4 regions of the Pseudoalteromonas aquimarina genome follow, and region 2 is predicted to be linked to each of the others. Evidence: predicted binding sites of a transcription regulator. Region 2 holds the regulator's gene; each other region holds the start of a gene.

What was found. The regulator FliA, encoded in region 2, starts transcription of late flagellar genes. The targets are predictions, from matches to a motif close to CTAAAGNTNNNNNNNNNNNNGCCGATA.
Region 1: the regulator FliA is predicted to act here: its motif matches at 1,306-1,332, upstream of AAEU29_RS03760 (VC2046/SO_2500 family protein).
Region 3: the regulator FliA is predicted to act here: its motif matches at 1,583-1,609, upstream of AAEU29_RS20040 (DUF5610 domain-containing protein).
Region 4: the regulator FliA is predicted to act here: its motif matches at 3,280-3,306, upstream of AAEU29_RS05960 (flagellin N-terminal helical domain-containing protein).

Annotation. Positions count from the first base shown of each region.
Region 1 is NZ_JBMMUG010000001.1:817,363-822,109, reverse strand. It holds gene AAEU29_RS03775 (M48 family metallopeptidase) at 48-737, shown strand; tRNA gene AAEU29_RS03770 (tRNA-Tyr) at 754-838, opposite strand; tRNA gene AAEU29_RS03765 (tRNA-Tyr) at 1,170-1,254, opposite strand; gene AAEU29_RS03760 (VC2046/SO_2500 family protein) at 1,367-1,876, shown strand; gene AAEU29_RS03755 (YchJ family protein) at 2,013-2,435, opposite strand; gene AAEU29_RS03750 (SulA-like leucine-rich domain-containing protein) at 2,499-2,936, opposite strand; gene AAEU29_RS03745 (tetratricopeptide repeat protein) at 3,020-3,490, opposite strand; gene AAEU29_RS03740 (NCS2 family permease) at 3,634-4,747, shown strand, end outside.
Region 2 is NZ_JBMMUG010000002.1:91,099-95,845, reverse strand. It holds gene flhF (flagellar biosynthesis GTPase FlhF) at 11-1,387, shown strand; gene AAEU29_RS05280 (MinD/ParA family ATP-binding protein) at 1,380-2,237, shown strand; gene AAEU29_RS05275 (RNA polymerase sigma factor FliA) at 2,246-2,962, shown strand; gene cheY (chemotaxis response regulator CheY) at 3,013-3,396, shown strand; gene AAEU29_RS05265 (protein phosphatase CheZ) at 3,414-4,187, shown strand; gene AAEU29_RS05260 (chemotaxis protein CheA) at 4,202-4,747, shown strand, end outside.
Region 3 is NZ_JBMMUG010000010.1:65,596-70,342, reverse strand. It holds gene murI (glutamate racemase) at 1-364, opposite strand, end outside; gene AAEU29_RS20040 (DUF5610 domain-containing protein) at 437-1,552, opposite strand; gene trmA (tRNA (uridine(54)-C5)-methyltransferase TrmA) at 1,747-2,844, shown strand; gene fabR (HTH-type transcriptional repressor FabR) at 2,854-3,474, opposite strand; gene AAEU29_RS20025 (acyl-CoA desaturase) at 3,601-4,737, shown strand.
Region 4 is NZ_JBMMUG010000002.1:221,624-226,370, forward strand. It holds gene fliS (flagellar export chaperone FliS) at 1-274, opposite strand, end outside; gene fliD (flagellar filament capping protein FliD) at 286-1,680, opposite strand; gene AAEU29_RS05955 (flagellar protein FlaG) at 1,720-2,130, opposite strand; gene AAEU29_RS05960 (flagellin N-terminal helical domain-containing protein) at 2,211-3,179, opposite strand; gene AAEU29_RS05965 (flagellin N-terminal helical domain-containing protein) at 3,384-4,355, opposite strand.

The sequences.
Region 1 (4,747 bases), on a different contig from region 2:
AGCGCAAGATACTTATAACTATAGCAAGTTAACCACAATAGAAAATAATGTCGATCAAATATCAGTTAAAACGCAGTAAAAAACGCAAAACCTTGGCAATAAAAATTAAGGAAAATCAAGTATTAGTATACGCACCAAATTACCTTGCGCTTAATGTGATTGAACAATGGCTTACTAGCAAACAAGATTGGATTGAAAAGCACCTTGCTAATCAGCAAAAAAGACCGCTAGCCAAATCAGTTTTAGAGCTAGAGTGTGTAACATTCATGGGTAAGACTTATTCACTCGTTTATGAATCAGATTCTGTTCAATCCAAAGTAATGCTGGATGGTGACGTACTTCGCATTAACACTTCTAAGCGTGTTAAACATATTGAAGAGAAACAACTTAGTTTATTAATGCAATTTGCTGCTCAGCAACTTACAAGCTACTGCGAAGAAAAAGCAGCTGATATGGCTAATAAATTGAAAGTGAGCTTCCAAATGGTGAGTGTAAAACATATTAAAAGCCGCTGGGGGTCATGTGATACAAAAGGGCGTTTGCAATTTAATTTGCAATTATCGAGTGCACCACTTTGGGTGATTAATTATGTAATTGCTCATGAAGTTGCACATTTGCAGGTGATGGATCACAGCTACCGATTTTGGCAAGTAGTAAAAATGCTTTATCCAGAATACAAAAAGGCTGAAAGTTGGCTAAAAGAAAATGGATTTAAGTTAGATATATTTAAGGTTTGAAACTTCAGAAAGAAAGTGGTGGAGGGGGACGGATTCGAACCATCGAAGGCAATGCCGTCAGATTTACAGTCTGATCCCTTTGGCCGCTCGGGAACCCCTCCACTGAAGTAGGCGCAATATTAGAGAAGCTTTATCTAGCTGTAAAGTACTTTTTAAAATTTAGCGTTTAACTGCTCGAAAACCAGCCACAATAGTTAAATTTCATACAAGCATGCTCTAAATCGATAAAAACACAAATTGGCCACGATTTTAAAACAAAGAAACTTGACTCATTAGAGGCTTAGATTTTTAACTTTTTGGAATTTGGAATTTGGAATTTGGAATTTGGAATTTGGAATTTGGAATTTGGAATTTGGAATTTGGAATTTGGAATTTGGAATTTGGAATTTGGAATTTGGAATTTGGAATTTGGAATTTGGAATAAAAGAGAAGTGGTGGAGGGGGACGGATTCGAACCATCGAAGGCAATGCCGTCAGATTTACAGTCTGATCCCTTTGGCCGCTCGGGAACCCCTCCACGAGAACGAGGCGAATATTAACAAACTAAAAAATTAAGTAAAGGTTAAAGCTAAAGTTTTTTATATTTTTGTCGATAACAGCTTTGTTATTGAACAAATTGATTATTAAAAATGCAAATTGAACAGATCATCACACATGAAGCGCAACTTGGAGAACAACTCTGCCAAAGTGTTGCTACAGATCGTCAAAGTGATTTTGCATTTTTACTTGCCATGCTTAGTCATGATGCAACCGAATTTTCACAGTTTAATCTTCCGCAAAGTGAAAAAGAATTACTCAGTGATCCATTACTTGAGTTTGCTAAGCAAGGAGCTGGCCCGAAAAAGCCATTAGCTGCTGAGCCATTTAATGGATTGATAGGTCAACAAAACTGTCTGTTACTAATCGAGCAAGGCTTAAATGCTATTCATCTTAACGAATGCTTGAATCCAGAACCATTCACTTGCAAAAATGATACAAAATACATTTCTCCGGTTGTTATCGACAATTGCCCACCTGCAACACAAAAAAAATTAATTGCAGCCAAGAATGTGGCTTTAACAAATAAAAAAATGGATATTGACGGCTTTTATAGCAGTATTGAAAAAAGTCAAAACTACGATTTTGCTTCCGTTGCTTAGGCTTAATAATAAGCAAAGCATTAATAACACTTGAATCATTCTAAAACACACACAATTTAAAACACAAAAAAGGCGATAATAGTTATCGCCTTTTTTATTTGTGAACACACTAATTAAAACGGTTGTGTATTAATTATTAAGCGTGGCACTTTTTGTATTTTTTTTCACTACCGCATGGGCATGGGTCATTTCTACCTACTTTTTCCTCAGCGTGCTGTGTAATAGTGCCATCTAAGTAACGCCATTGATTGTCTTCCACTATAAAGTTTGAAGTTTCTTCTAATTGACAATAATAACCATCACACAAATAGTCAGCTTTAAAATGCACTGTTGCTGTGTTATCAACTTCTTCAAAATTATAAACAGTGAGACCAATAAAGTTTGCTAGTTCGGCAAATGCAGCAATATCACGAACACTATTTTCTGCCTGTTTAGAACTTGCATAGGTGTTATGAATATAGTCACTGTTATTTATGCAATATGCACTGTAGCGAGAACGCATAAGTTGTTCAGCATTTTCAGCTTTTGTTTCACCGTTAATAATCGGTAAGCAACACATCTCAAATGCAATAGAATTTCCGCAATAACACATAGTTTCGTTTCGTTAAGTTAAAAAGGTATTTTAGCAAAGTGTAGGTTTAGTCGTCATACCTTTACTTGCTGCAAAATGATAAAAATAGCCATTAAAGTGAGATTGGTTTGCCGCAAGCGAACTTAATGTCACCTCATCTAACATATTTGTCCACGACACAACTGCACCAAAATTTCCGTTTTTAAGCGCTGAGTTAACAACATATTCAATGTTAATTAAATGACGCTTACGAATAATTAGAAGTTTACTGTGATCAATCGATAGGCTTTCTAATAATGATTTGCTTGGTACTGCATCTGGTGCTAACAGCAAAGTCCATTTATTTTCACAGGTATGTTTTTGCAAAATCTCAATGAGAGCAAGTGTCTCTTGAATATCATCTTGCACATTTATTACTTTCAGTTTGTCTGACGCGATTTCACTTATTTCTAACGTTTGCTGTGTTGAAAGGTGCTGAGCTTGTAACATAACGATACCTGTTTAAATATACAGTGGAATTATCTATACAGTATTTTATACAGTAATCTGTTTCAAGCGTTTTTTGCTATTTTTTACACAATTTTTTCATTGTTAAATATATTGTCATGGATAAGTTCATATAAATCAGCAGCTTGCTTTTTTGCATCCGTAATTTGTTTTGCCTGTAAAAGAGGTTGAAGTTTGCCTATCGCCTCGACTGCTTCAATTGACCCTTGGCTTTCAGCTAAACATAACCAGGTATATGCATGGTAAACACTTTGAGGCAGCCCCGAACCTTTTGCGAACATCATGCCTAAATAAAATTGCGCTTTGACATGGCCTTGCATAGCGGCAAATCGCATATATTTTGCTGCACCGACATCATTACGTGCTTTTGACATCGATACCGAAGTGGCAAATAGTCGTTCGCTGTCTTTTGCGTCAGCCTTGGCGTGTTTTTCACTGAGCTCTTTTTTTATTGCAAGTAACGTAGAGAGAATAAGTTGTTCAACTTCAGCGATTGTTAACGCGTCTATTTCTATGTGTTGATTCGTGTTTTCCATGATGCCCCAAATAAAGTGAACTTAAAGTAAGTTTAGAAGCTTTTGATTTTTTCACTTAATTTCGATTCACAATGACTTAAAAATTTAATTTTTTGTGTGTCACTGGTATGATCACAACCCCCTTAAGACACAGTAACGTAATCATGTTTGAACAACTTTTTAAAATAAACCAACAGGGCAGTTCGGTTAAGCGTGAGGTGATAGCTGGTATCACCACATTTGTCACTATGGTTTACATAGTATTCGTTAACCCTGCAATGCTTGCAGAAGCGGGAATCGATCAAGGTGCGGCATTTGTTGCTACGTGTTTAGCAGCTGCGATTGGTTGTTTTATTATGGGCTTTTGGGCAAATTACCCAATCGCACTTGCACCTGGTATGGGCTTAAATGCCTTTTTCACCTACGGTGTTGTACTTGGCATGGGTTATAGTTGGCAAAGTGCATTGGCAGCCGTGTTTTTCTCAGGAATTATCTTTTTACTATTAAGTTTATTTAAAGTAAGAGAGTGGATAATCAATGCGATCCCATTAGTATTAAAACGTGCAATTGCCACAGGTATTGGTGCATTTTTAGCGTTAATTGCCCTTAAAAATTCAGGCATTATTGTGGCAAGTCCAGCGACATTAGTGCAATTAGGTGTTATTACCCAAGCTGGTCCTTTACTTGCGATTATTAGTTTTTTCTTTATCGCAGCGCTTTTGTACCGTGATATTAAAAGCGGCGTGTTATTTAGTATTTTAGGTGTAACCGCAATCGCATTATCACTTGGCTTAGTTGAATATAATGGCATTGTATCTATGCCACCTTCACTTGCACCAACTTGGATGGAACTCGACTTTGCAAGTGCGCTTGAGCTTTCAATGTTAAGTGTTATTTTTGCGTTTTTATTCGTCGATTTATTCGATACGTCAGGCACTTTAGTTGCTGTTTCACAAAAAGCAGGATTTTCTGACGAAAAGGGCAACATTCCGCGAATGGGAAGAGCGCTTAGTGCAGATAGTTGTGCAACGATTGCTGGTGCAACGTTAGGTACATCAACAACAACATCGTATATTGAGTCGGTGGCAGGTGTTTCTGTTGGTGGTAAAACAGGTTTAACCGCTGTGGTTGTTGGTATTTGCTTTTTACTAATGCTGTTTTTTGCACCGCTTGCAGCTATGGTTCCGGCTTACGCAACGGCGGGTGCTATTTTGTATGTTGCAGTACTGATGTTACAAAACTTAAAACTAGTAGATTGGGATGATATGACAGAAGCTG
Region 2 (4,747 bases):
GAGGTTTGACATGAAAATTAAACGTTTTTTTGCAAAAGATATGCGTACAGCATTAAATGAAGTAAAGCATGAATTAGGCCCTGATGCGGTGATCATGTCAAACAAACGTATGGCTGATGGCATTGAAATTGTGGCAGCTGTTGATTATGAAAAAACGGTACAAAGTGCACCTGTTTCACCAAAGCTTTCGGAAGAAAAGCCGAGATTTAACAGTCAGTTTGTAAAACCTAAACCACAAATGGCAAAGCCTGAAAAGCAAGCTGCTGTAGCTGATAGCTTATCAGCATTACTCGAACGCCAAGCAAAAAAAGCACCTCAATATGATAAGCCAGCAGCAAAGCAGACTCACAACTGGTTTGATGAAGATAAATTTTCTTCTTCTCAAGAAGAATCTTTTAATGGGTTTAATCAAGCAAAGCAACCTACAACTATGAATTCAGAGCCACAAGCAGCGCATGAAATGCAAGCGATGCGGGATGAAATGGCCTCTATTAGACAGTTACTTGAGCATCAGCTTTCTGGCTTGATGAATGAAGACATGGCACGTCGCGACCCAACTAGAGCGTTATTACTTGATCGCCTTAAAGGGATGGGTATTAGTGAAGCTGTTGCAGACCAACTAGCATGTTTTATTCCTGATGACGTTGCACCGCGTCAAGCATGGCAAGAAACACTCAATATGCTAAGCAAGCAACTTTACACTGCAAATAATGAAATTTTACGTCGCGGTGGAGTTTATGCTTTGGTTGGTCCAACGGGCGTGGGTAAAACAACCACTGTGGCAAAACTTGCAGCGCTTGGAGCGCAAAAATTTGGCGCTAACAATATTGCACTGATCACCACCGATACCTATCGTATTGGCGCATATGAGCAATTATCGACTTATGGTCGCATAATTGGCTGCCCTGTTAAGCAAGTTAAAAATGCAGAAGAACTCACTGAAATTCTTTATCATTTAAGAAATAAGCGTCTAGTATTAATTGATACAGCAGGAATGAGCCAACGGGACTTGCGTTTGACTGAGCAACTGAATACATTAATGCGAAATAGTCGAGTTGATATTCGAAGCTACCTTGTTTTGAGTGCTACGGCACAATTAGAGGTACAGCAGGAAGCTATAAAGCAGTTCAAACAGGTACAGTTAAGTGGTTGTATCTTCACAAAACTTGATGAATGTCTAAGTTTAGGTGAAATTATCAGTGTAGCCATTCAAAATCGACTGCCAATAGGCTATCTTACCAATGGTCAACGTGTGCCAGAGGACATCCGTGTAGCAAATGCGGAAAAATTGGTCAGTAAAGCTCAGCAGTTGTATGCAAAACGAACAAACGCGCAAGCAAGACGTGCATCAGGCATGGCGCATCAAGCAGTAGGAATGTATGATTAACCCAGAATTAGATCAAGCTAGTGGCCTGCGGAAAATGACAAACAATAACAAGGCTGTAAAAGTAATTGCGGTAACTGGAGGTAAAGGGGGAGTTGGTAAAACCAATGTTTCTCTTAACATGGCAATCGCCATGGCTCAGCAAGGCCAAAAAGTACTGGTACTGGATGCCGATTTGGGTTTAGCAAACTGCGATGTGATGCTTGGCTTACGTGTTGAGCGAAACTTATCACACGTGTTATCTGGTGAATGTGACCTTGAAGATATCTTAGTTGAAGGTCCTTACGGCGTAAAAATTGTGCCTGCTACATCAGGTTCACAAAATATGGTTGAACTAACACCTTCTGAACATGCCGGACTTATTCGTGCATTTGGTGAATTAGATTCTCATTATGATGTGTTGGTAGTTGATACAGCTGCGGGTATTTCTGATATGGTGCTTAGCTTTTCGCGTGCATCTCAAGATGTGCTTGTTGTTGTGTGTGATGAACCCACTTCGATTACTGATGCCTATGCATTGATTAAAGTTTTAAGCCGTGAGCATGGTGTTTACAAGTTTAAAATTGTTGCAAATATGGTGCGCAGCCTCAAAGAAGGCCAAGAACTGTTTGCCAAGCTTTCAAAAGTAACTGACCGATTTTTAGATGTATCACTTGAGTTAGTGGCAACAGTGCCATTTGATGAAAATATTCGTAAAGCGATTCGTAAACAAAAAACCATTGTAGATGTATTTCCTAAATCACCTGCGGCAATTGCTTTTAAAGCATTAGCAAGCAAGGCTGCGACTTGGCCAGTTCCGAATCAGCCGTCGGGACATCTTGAGTTTTTTATCGAGAAACTGGTTAGCAACTAGGAATGCCTATGAAACGAACCACTGCCTATGCTAGCCAGAATCAATTATCTCATCTTGTTGAACAGCATACGCCGTTGGTTAAACGCATTGCCTATCATATTCTTGCGCGCTTACCTGCGAGTGTGATTGTTGAAGACTTAATTCAAGCTGGCATGATAGGCCTGATAGAAGCTGCAAAGAATTTTGACGGCACTAAAGGCGCAAGCTTTGAAACCTATGCTGGTATTCGTATTCGCGGTGCGATTATTGATGAAACTCGTAAAGGGGACTGGGTGCCACGCTCTGTGCATAAAAATGCTCGAGAGGTTGCTGCAGTCATAAATAAGTTAGAAGCCGAACTAGGTCGTGAACCAAAAGATAGTGAAGTTGCTGAAAAACTTGATATTACGATAGATGAGTACCATCATATTCTTAGGGATATAAGTAATGGTAAGATTATTGGTATTGAGGACTTAGGTGTTGATGAAGATGTAATCGATGCAGGCCTTGGGAACAATGAGCAAAACCCATTAGTTGATATTCAACAAGATAAATTTAATAAAGCATTGGTAACGGCAATACAAACCTTACCAGAAAGAGAAGCGTTAGTGCTGTCGCTTTACTACAATGACGAAATGAATTTAAAAGAAATCGGTTTGATTCTTGAGGTGAGTGAATCAAGAGTCAGCCAAATACATAGTCAGGCCATGGTGCGCCTTAAAGCAAAAATCCATGACTGGATATAGAATAAAAGTAGTAAGTAAACAATTAGGTGCATACCTCACTGGAGGATATTTTGGATAAAAACATGAAAATTCTTGTAGTTGACGACTTTTCAACGATGAGAAGAATCATTAAAAACCTGTTAAGAGATCTTGGTTTCACAAACGTACAAGAGGCGGACGATGGAAGTACTGCGTTGCCGATGTTACAAAATCAAGAATTTGACTTTGTAGTTACGGATTGGAACATGCCAGGTATGCAAGGTATTGACTTGTTACGTGCAATTCGCGCGGACGACAGCCTTAAACATATCCCTGTGCTAATGGTGACAGCAGAAGCTAAGAAAGAACAAATTATTGCTGCCGCACAAGCCGGTGTTAACGGGTACATTGTTAAGCCATTCACTGCAGCAACGCTAAAAACTAAGCTTGATAAAGTTTTTGAGCGTTTAGGCTAATTGGGAAGGAGAGGTTTATGTCAGCAAGTGCTGCGCCTCAAATTACCTTAGAACAAGCTAAACAGCTCGTTGCGTTTCTTGAAAATGGTGAACAACAACAAGCGCAAGAGCTGTTAAAGCAAGTTACGGCAATTGAGCAAGATGAATTATTTGGTGAGGTAGGAAAGCTAACTCGCCAACTGCATGATTCATTAAAAAACTTTCAATTAGATACTACGTTGTCGGCGTTAACAACCGAGTCCATCCCGGATGCTAAAGAGCGTCTTAATTATGTGATGGAAATGACAGAGCAAGCTGCAAATACAACTATGGATGCAGTTGAAGCTTCTTTGCCAATTGCCGATAAACTCCAAACTGGCCTCAATAACATTAAACCCAAATGGGATAAATTAATGACTCGAGACCTTAAGGTGGGAGAGTTTAAGGTATTGTGTCATGAGTTAAATGGCTTTATGGAAGAAGCAAAATCTAACTCGGATGAATTGAATAGTTTAATGACCGAAGTACTGATGGCTCAAGGGTATCAGGATTTAACTGGTCAAGTTATTCGACGCGTAATTGAGCTAGTGCGCGAGGTCGAAGAAAGTTTGATTCATATGTTGACGGTGTTTGGTACACCTGTTGAACATGCAGAATCACCTGAGACGACACTAAAACAAGAACAACAAATGGTTGCTGATGGTGAATTAGACCAAGTAGCTGAAGGCCCAATTATAAATGCTGAAGCACGTGAAGATGTGGTTTCAGGTCAAGATGAAGTAGACGATCTATTATCTAGTTTGGGCTTCTAATCGGAGAAAAATGCATGAGCTTTGATGTCGATGAAGATATTTTACAAGACTTTTTAGTCGAAGCCGGTGAAATCTTAGAGTTGCTCTCAGAACAGTTAGTTGAATTGGAAAATAATCCAGAAGATGCTGACCTACTGAATGCAATATTTAGGGGCTTTCATACCGTTAAAGGGGGAGCAGGTTTCCTCTCAATGACGGAATTGGTTGATGCCTGTCACGGTGCGGAAAATATTTTCGATGTATTACGCCAAGGCAAACGCAGAGTTACTGCTGAATTAATGGATGTGATTTTACAAGCACTTGATACCATTAATGAAATGTTTGGTCATATTCAAAATCGTGCTCAGCCCGATCCGGCTGATCCTCAGTTACTTGCCGAATTACACCGTTTAAGCCAACCAGAAAGCGCTGATGAAGTTCAAGCTGTTGTAGCTGAAGAACCAGTGCCAGTAGTAGAAGAAGCTGCACCTGAGGCAATCGAAGAAGATCCTTTTGGAGATATTTTATTTGATGCTGATGACACAAGTTCGTCTGACGGCTCAGGCAGTGTTGATGATATT
Region 3 (4,747 bases), on a different contig from region 2:
CAACTGTCGCTGGTGTCGCTAATACACCAATTTTTTTAGAAAGCGTTTTCTCTGCAGCAGGTTTGATGGCTGGCACTACACCCACAATTGGAAAGTTGAAATGCTGCCTTAAAATGTCGAGTGTTTGAGTACTTGCTGTATTACAGGCAATGACCAACAAATCAACTGGCTCGATTAGAGTGATAAAATGACTGAGTAAGCTTGTAATTCTTTGTGTTAAAAATTCAAAGGACAGCTCACCATAAGGAAGGTACTTATTATCCATAAGATAACTAAGCTTGGCATGTGGTATTTTGTTTTGAATGTGTTCAAGTACCGATGTACCACCAATACCAGAATCAAAAACTACAATATGCTTTGCCAAACTACCCGACCTAATATGTTATTAACTCGGGTAGTTTGCCATATATTTTCTAATTCTCAAGGTAAGCTATGCTTACTTTGCTTTTTCTTGCTTATTATTAAGCTGTTCAAAAAAGCTAGTGCTGTAATCTAATAAGCTTTCTTTACTCGCTTGTCGTTGATTAAGCCATGTTAGTAACTGTACCAACTGACTTTCAATATTAAGCGGCTTGGCTTTTTCATAGCTTTCTTCCAACCCTTCATTAATAGGTTCGAACTGTTTTGCTATTTCTCTACCTGGTTGTACTGTTTGATATTCTCTAACACTTGCTCTTACTTCTGTTTGCTGTAAGTTCATAGACATTGAAACTAACTGAGAAGAATCCAGATTTAATTTTTTAGCTTGTTCAAACGCTTCATCAAGTGAACCATTGAAAAATTCATTGCTTACTTTTTGCAAATCTGACATTAGATCATTGATCGCAGCAATTTCATTTTCATTTAAATCACCTTCTACTGAAAATGAATATGCTTGTGAACTAGACTGTGATGAAGCATAACTTAACGATTCACCGTCTTCAGTTTTACTATATGATAGCTGTTCAGATGAATTGAACGCACTATTATAAGTAAGCTTAATCACATCGCCTTCTGCGGTTTTAATTTCATAACTGGCGCCATTATCCAATTGGTAATAATTTTGACCATTAAATTCGGTAAGTGCTGATGCTTGTTTTTCAGGATTGAAGATTGATTGTTCAAATTCGTCCAATCCATCAAAGATTAACTCTCGGCTTTTTTCAATGCCTTGTTCAATTTCATCGTTGTAGAGATCACTGTCTTTAAGCTCTTCAACCGCTTCACCAATACCTTGCTCTACCCCTTTTCGAGCTTGCTCGAACATACTCGTTAGCTTGTCATTATCGGCACCATCAGCCTTAGCACCTAAAATAGCGCCTTTAACAAACGATAAAACGTTTTTTGCGATCTCTTCAAAATTAAATAGATCTTCAGGTTTGGTAGGCTCTACTTTACTTTCAAATGGCATTGCTCCCATCATCTTTTGATAAGAGACCTGACTTGCAATCGTTAGTCGCTGCGACATTGTAAATACGTCTTTAGCTGACGCATTTTGTGCTATTTCATTTGGTTTCTGTTGAGAGAAACCATACTTGTTTTCGGGTTGATACCCCAATCCACCCACTTTCATAATCATTGCCTCCATTTCAGAATGTCTATTTATCGGCCAAATAGTGAGCAACTTAAGTATTAATTCTTAGATTTAACGGTCAGAATTTACCTTTTGTTGAAGTAAGTATGTCACATTTTTTCTATGCTAAAACTGGACAAAGAAAAACCACACCCTAAAATAGCGCGACTCGCAAACATGAGGTTAAAAAGCATATGCCTGTAATTCAAATAGATACTTCAAAATACGATGAGCAACTTTCGGAAAAAGCACAGCGTATTAGCCAACAATTCGCACAATTTAATGCACCAGAGTTAGAAGTATTTGCATCTGCACCTAAACATTACAGACAACGTGCTGAGTTTCGCGTATGGCATGAAGGTGAAGATTTATTTCACATTATGTTTGATCCCGAAACAAAAGAAAAAATAAGGGTGGATCAGTTTGATCCAGCAGCTCCGCTTATTTGCGAGTTAATGCCACGCTTGTTGGAATGCTTAAAGCCAAATGAAATTTTGCGCAGAAAGTTATTTCAAATCGATTATCTATCTACGCTAAGCGGTCAAATCTTAGTAAGTCTGATTTATCATAAGCAACTTGATGATGAATGGCTGAACGAAGTAACTAAGCTTAAAGCTGAGTTAAGTAAAGAATTTAACATCGATTTCATTGGCCGAGCTCGCAAGCAAAAAATTGTCCTTGGTGAAGAGTATGTGATTGAAAAGCTTAATGTGGATAATCGCGAGCTTGTTTATCAGCAAGTTGAAAATAGCTTCACCCAACCAAACGCTAAATTAAATGAGCAAATGCTTGAATGGGCAATTGACGTATCAAAACCCCTTGAAAATGATTTGCTTGAACTTTATTGCGGCAATGGCAACTTCTCGATTGCATTAGCCCCAAGCTTCAATCGCGTGCTGGCAACTGAAATTTCTAAATCGTCTGTAAAGTCAGCGCAATTTAATATCGCTGAAAATAAAGTCGATAACCTCGATATTATTCGCATGTCGAGTGAAGAATTCACCATGGCTATGAATGGTGAAAAAGAATTTTCTCGCTTAAATGGTATTGATTTAAAAAGTTACAACTGCCAAAGCATTTTAGTAGACCCCCCACGAGCTGGTTTAGATAAAGACACCACAGACTTAGTGCAGGGCTATGACAATATTATTTATATTTCATGTAACCCAGATACGCTAGAGCGAGATCTCCAGCAATTGACAGAAACGCATAACATTGAGCGATTTGCGATTTTTGACCAATTTCCATATACCCACCATATTGAATCGGGTGTGTTTTTAACGCGTAAATAAAAAAAGCAGCTATTTAGCTGCTTTTTTTTCTTTTGTGTAACTTGAAGCCCCTTTGGCAATATAACGCAACTGCCAAATAATTCGTTCGGTAAGCTGATCTCGTTGTGGCTTAGTTAAATCAAGCGCCTCAGCTCCCGCATTAAATACCAGAGTCACCATGGCTTCTGCCTGAATGTATGCATGATTCGCATCGCATCCTGTTTCATTTTCTAAATAATGAGCAAGCTCTAAAATAAAATGCTTAATCTCACGGGCAACCGCTGCTCTAAATGCTTTAGACGTTCCAGAGCGCTCACGCAGTAGTAATCTAAATTGGTTACTCGACTGATCAATAAACTCCATAAAGGTTAGTACAGAGATATTAATTATACTGCCGCCACTTTCGATACGTCGACGCGCTTGACGCATTAACTGGCGCAACATTAAGCCAGCTTCATCAACTAAGGTTAAACCCAGCTCATTCATGTCTTTAAAGTGACGATAAAAGGATGTTGGCGCAATACCGGCCTCACGAGCAACTTCGCGCAAGCTTAAATTAGAAAAGCTATGCTCAGCACTTAATTGATTAAATGCTGCATCGATTAACGCTTGTCTCGTCTTTTCTTTTTGTTGTGCACGAATACCCGACATACATCCCCCATAAAATTTGCATGCAGTTTAACACAGAAAAATTATTTATGAATTTTGTCGATTTCACTTGATAAAAAAGCGATATAAAACTATTTTAGCGTACAAGTGTACGCTGAGATTTTATGTATGAAAAAACCACCCATTATTTGGCTTAATACCCTCTTTTTTACCATCACCTTTCTAGCAGCAATAACCCTTGTTCCGTGGTATGGATTTACCTACGGCTTCAGCACTTCAAATTGGATTGCGTTTGTTGCATGTATGTTTTATTGCGGACTGTCGATCACCGCTGGCTATCATCGCTTGTGGGCTCACAAAACCTACGAAACACATCCTGTAGTTGAATTTATTTTTGCTATTGGTGGTGCTTTTTCTGTTCAAAATAGTGCTTTACATTGGAGCTCTGATCACCGCTTGCATCATGGTAAGGTTGATGATCCAGATAAAGACCCTTACGCAGCAACTCGAGGCTTTTGGTACAGCCATATTGGCTGGATGCTGCGCGAATACCAAGCATATCGCTATACCGATTATTCAAACTGTCGCGATTTACAAAAAAACCGTATTGTGATGTGGCAGCACAAGCACTACCTCGCGCTTACTCTTATCACTAACTTCGGTATTCCATTATTACTTGGTTTGCTATTTGGCAATGTATGGGGAATGTTGTTACTAGCAGGATTACTGCGCTTGGTACTAAGCCAACACTTTACCTTTTTCATAAATTCACTGGCACATATTTGGGGTTCTCGCCCATATACAGAGTCTAATACTGCCAGAGATAATGGCTTTTTAGCACTTTTGACTTATGGCGAGGGTTACCATAATTTCCATCATATTTTTGCTTCTGATTATCGCAATGGTATCCGATGGTGGCATTACGATCCGACAAAATGGCTGATAAAATCGCTTTCATTAGTTGGGTTGGCTTCTAAGTTACGTAAAACACCGCAAGAGATAATCGAGCGAGCTAAAGCGGCAACGTTAATGGAGCGAACTAAGCAAACATTACTTAAAAAAGAAGCTAGTCATAAGCAACTAGATAAATTGCAAAATGAGTATGAGTTGTTATTAAGTAAATTGCAGCACTATTATAAGGTAAGAAAGCGTCTATTAGAGATGCGTAAAAATAAAGTGATCAAGCAATGCGAGCAATCACAGCTGAAAAAGCAGTATAATGAAATAAAAGCGTCTTTAATTAACCAACAACAGCATTGGTTAGCGTTAAATAAAGCCTTAATAAAAGGGCTCGCAACAAACTAGTTAAAGGAAC
Region 4 (4,747 bases), 130 kb from region 2:
CAAGCATGTAACTATAAAGAGCGTATAGGTTTTCCATCACATCACCTCCTACCTCAAAATCAAGACAACCTCTAAGTGCCTCTATTATTGCACTTGCTTTAGAAAGGTGTTCAGCTTTGGCCTCTAAATTTTGCCTTTCAATAGATACTTTTGCCATTACGAGTTTTTCTATCACACCTGCCATTAACATTTGTATTAGTTCGTAGCGATCCGCACCAGCTACTTGAGTCTTAAGTGCTTCTTTTTGGTAATTTTTTACTTTGGCATTATACATTTTCTGTTACCCTACTTTTTAGCTGAAGTGAAACCAGGCAAACTTGCAAGTTGCGCACTCAAATAAGACTGCGTTGATTGCATTTCCGCGAGTAGTACATCTAAAGAAGAATATTGTTTCCTAAGTCTAATCTCTAGTTGCTCCATTCTATATTCATGATTCAAGAAGTCTTCTTCCATATCATCTAATTGTTGATTTAGAGAAGAAGATCGTTCCTTGATAATTCCTTTAGAATCTATGTAATTATCAATAAGTCCTTGAAACTGTTTTGCTAGACCATTTTCACCAGCAAAAGCTTCACCAACTTTGTCATAATAATTATCTAAAGAATCATTGACGCTTCTAACTAAAGTAGATTTTTCAAGGTAACCTTCTTTATCAATACCTAAACCTATATCAAAAATTGTGCCAAAAGGTTCAACACCAGTTAGACTTGTACCAAGAATACTTGTTAATTGATTATCCAATGAACGCATTGAAGCATCACCATTTAAAGGATTGCCTATACGTGTTTGAAAACCTATATTTCCGATGAGGTTATTGTAATTGGCAATAAATTCGTCAATTAAGGTATTAACAGCAGCTTTATCATAATCTACATTAATTCGAGCTGTTTCGTTATTTTCACTTACTTGCTTTGCTGTAATTGTCATATCTTGAACAGCATCAGTAAATGTATTCGAATCATTTGTAACTGTTATTCCATCTACTTTGATAATAGCATCTGTAGCTTGGTCTGTAGCAGCAATTGCAAGCCCTCCAGCTCCACCACCATTTGCTACTGTAGAAACGGAATCTAATTCTGCTATGTCATTACTCACAACTAAATCATTACCAAGACCTGTTTTGGTAGAAGTCAAAACTAGCTTAGATTCAGAACCAGTATTTATGATGTTGGCAATAACGCCAAAGTTGGTATTCTCATCATTAATTGCATTTCGAACATCTTCAAGTGTTGCTCCTGCATCTAAAGTTACATCAAAACTTGAAGTGCCAGCACTGAAACTTAGTTTTCCACCTGACGCAGTTACTACATCGGTACTGCTGCTATATCCTGTTGCAGACACAGCTCTACTGCCTTGAGCAAGTTGGACTACTTCAATATCAAATTTTCCAGCAGTCGAGTCTTTTGTGGTTGAGACGCTAATTATTTCGCCTGAAGAAGGTTGAGTTATTGATGCTGTACGTTTATTGAAGTTATCGATATCACTAAGCTTTTCAATCGTAGATTCAAGCTGAGAAATTGCTGAACTAATAGTATCAATTGAACTTAGTTCTTTTTGAAGTGACTCTTCTTTGGCAGCAAATGCTTGAAGTTTTGGTATATTCTCAGCATCAATTGAAGCTTTTATAATGCTTTCTAAATCTAAACCAGAGCCAACCCCTGCTGATGTAATGCTTGCCATAACTCACCTCTAAAATAGCACTCTACTAACTCGCACACCCTAAACAGAATCGTTAAACAAAATTCCTGTTTGAGTAATTAATTTATCGGCCAAACTTTCAAAAGCTTTAGCGACATCCCTTATTTCTTGCGGCGGGATCTCTCTTATAACTTCATTATTTGACTTATCGATCACTTTTACCACTGGCGGCTCTCCCAGTTCATCAAATTCAAATATTAAATTTGTTGAGCTTACAGGAATAAAGTCATTAATTTTTTTCAGATTCTCTCTAATTTCATCAAAAAAATTTTCATCGTTTTTTTGTGAATCATTTCTTTTAATAGATGTTGTATCTGAAACATTTCCACTTTCACTAGCACGATTCATACCAATTGATTGTGAAAGCTCTTGCTTTTTAAGCGCGCTGTTAATGTCGAGCACACTTGAAACTGTTTCTGGAATTGTATTCATAACAGGTTCCTCTTCTAACAAGTATAGCTTAATTCTGATTGCATCAGCATTAGCCTATGCAATCAGAATTAACTTGCTAATTAACCCAGTAGAGACAATGCTACCTGAGGACGTTGATTAGCTTGACTCAGAATTGATGTACTTGCTTGTTGCAAGATCTGATTGCGAGTCAATGTTGCAGTTTCCGCCGCAAAGTCTGTATCACGGATTCGTGAACGCGCAGCTGCTAGGTTTTCAGAAACATTCGCTTGATTTCGAATTGATGATTGGAAACGGTTTTGAACAGCACCTAACTCAGCACGCTTTTTATCAACAACTGCAATCAATGAATCCATACCTGCAAGCGTAACTTGAGCATTTACTTGACTAGAAACACTGATAGCAGTGGCAATAAAAGCAGCTGCAAAGGTGTCTGTTGTTAATGCTGCACCACCAATATCAGAGGCACCTTCAGCAAGTGTAGACAGACGCTGACCAGTAACTGCACTTGCAACACCTGCGATACCAGACAATGTAAAACCGCCATTAGCACTAATACTGTTAATGGCAGCTGTACCACCAACATTTTGCATTGAAAAACCAATAGTCTGAACTGCATCAGCACCGATTTGGAAGTTCGCGTCATATGAGCCATCTAGTAAATTTTGGCCACCAAAGGTTGTATCCTCTGCCACACGGTTAACTTCTTCAGATAACTGACGAATTTCTTCCTGAAGCGCTAAACGGTCTTCATCAGTATTTGAACCATTAGATGCCTGTTGAGCTAGTGTTCTCATACGTTGGAACATACCTGTAATTTCATCCATTGCGCCTTCTGCTGTTTGCGCAAGAGAAATACCATCATTCGCATTACGAATACCTTGGTTCAAACCATTAATTTGACCAGTTAGACGATTAGAAATCTGCATTCCAGCCGCATCATCTTTCGCACCATTGATACGTAAACCAGATGACAAACGTTGGAATGAAGTGTCTAGAGCATTACCTGACTGACTTAACTGTCTTTGAGCATTTAAAGAGCTCACATTTGTATTTACATATAAAGCCATAATTGCCTCCGCTTTATTAACTATAGTGCTTTCTAAGTGAGTACCCCTACTCAACATGAAAGCCCAAATTAGAATCCTAATATAGGTGTTCTATCTGCCTTATCGACATCTTTAGAAAAAGCTTTAGAGTTTTTTTTAATTTTTTTTAGTTATAAAAAAAGCCCCAAAAATGGGGCTTGTTTACGATTAAGTAATTATTACAAATTACCCTTGTAACAGGCTTAATGCAGCTTGAGGTCTTTGGTTTGCTTGACCTAGAATTGTTTGACTTGCTTGCTGAAGGATTTGAGCGCGTGTTAATGCAGCTGTTTCAGCCGCAAAATCAGCATCTTTAATTCGAGATTTAGCCGCACTCAAATTTTCTGCAATATTCGCTTGGTTGCGAATTGTTGATTGGAAACGGTTTTGAACCGCACCTAATTCAGAACGTTTTTTGTCAACAACGGCAATAAGTGAGTCTACACCAGCCATTACAATTTGAGCATTTGTTTGTGTTGATACACTAATTGCGGTAGCTATAAATGCTGCAGCAAAGGTATCTGTAGTTAATGCTGCTCCAGCGATATCTGATGCGCCTTCTGCGAGAGTTGACAAACGTTGCCCTGTAACGGCACTTGCAATACCTGCAATACCAGAAAGTGTGAATCCACCGTTTGCACTTAAACTGTTGACAGCAGCTGTGCCACCAACATTTTGCATACTAAAACCTACAGTTTGAACTGCATCAGCACCTATTTGAAAGCTAGCTGAATAGCTACCGTCTAGTAGATTACGACCACCAAATGTTGTATCTGTTGCAACTCGGTTAATTTCTTCGGATAGTTGACGAATTTCTTCCTGAAGAGCTAATCGGTCTTCATCTGTGTTTGAACCATTAGCAGATTGTTGTGAAAGTACACGCATACGCTGTAGCATGGTTGTCATTTCATCCATTGCGCCTTCTGCAGTTTGCGCTAATGAAATACCATCGTTAGCATTTCGGTTACCTTGGTTCAAACCTAAAATTTGTGACTGAAGACGATCGGAAATCTGAAGACCTGCGGCATCATCAGCTGCACTATTAATTCTTAATCCAGAAGACAAACGTTTGAAGGCTGAATCCAGATCACCACCTGATTTATCTAGTTGGCGCTGAGCATTTAGCGAGCTTACATTTGTATTTACATATAAAGCCATAATCTTACTCTCTCTATCTCTTTTTATATGGTTAGATATGAGTAACCCGGTAAACGCAGTACTATCGCACCACTTGCAACAATGCCATTAGGGTTTAGGAAAATACTTGCCAGCTCAATTTCAAAAGCGGCAAATTAACGCCTAATTTTTCCTACATATCTTGTTCAATAGAGTAGAATTCAATAATTGTGCCAAAAACTATTTTATAGTCATCAAAGATCATTAATTAGGTGAAGGAGTTTAAATTTTATTACTTTTCGATAGCATGCAAATGGACTCACTATTCAAACCTTAATAAACACTTACTATTTATAAAAATAAGCAATTGTTACCCCGGTGAAAATCATTATTGCCAATGAAGAAATAACATTTTAAACAATTTTTAAGTATTT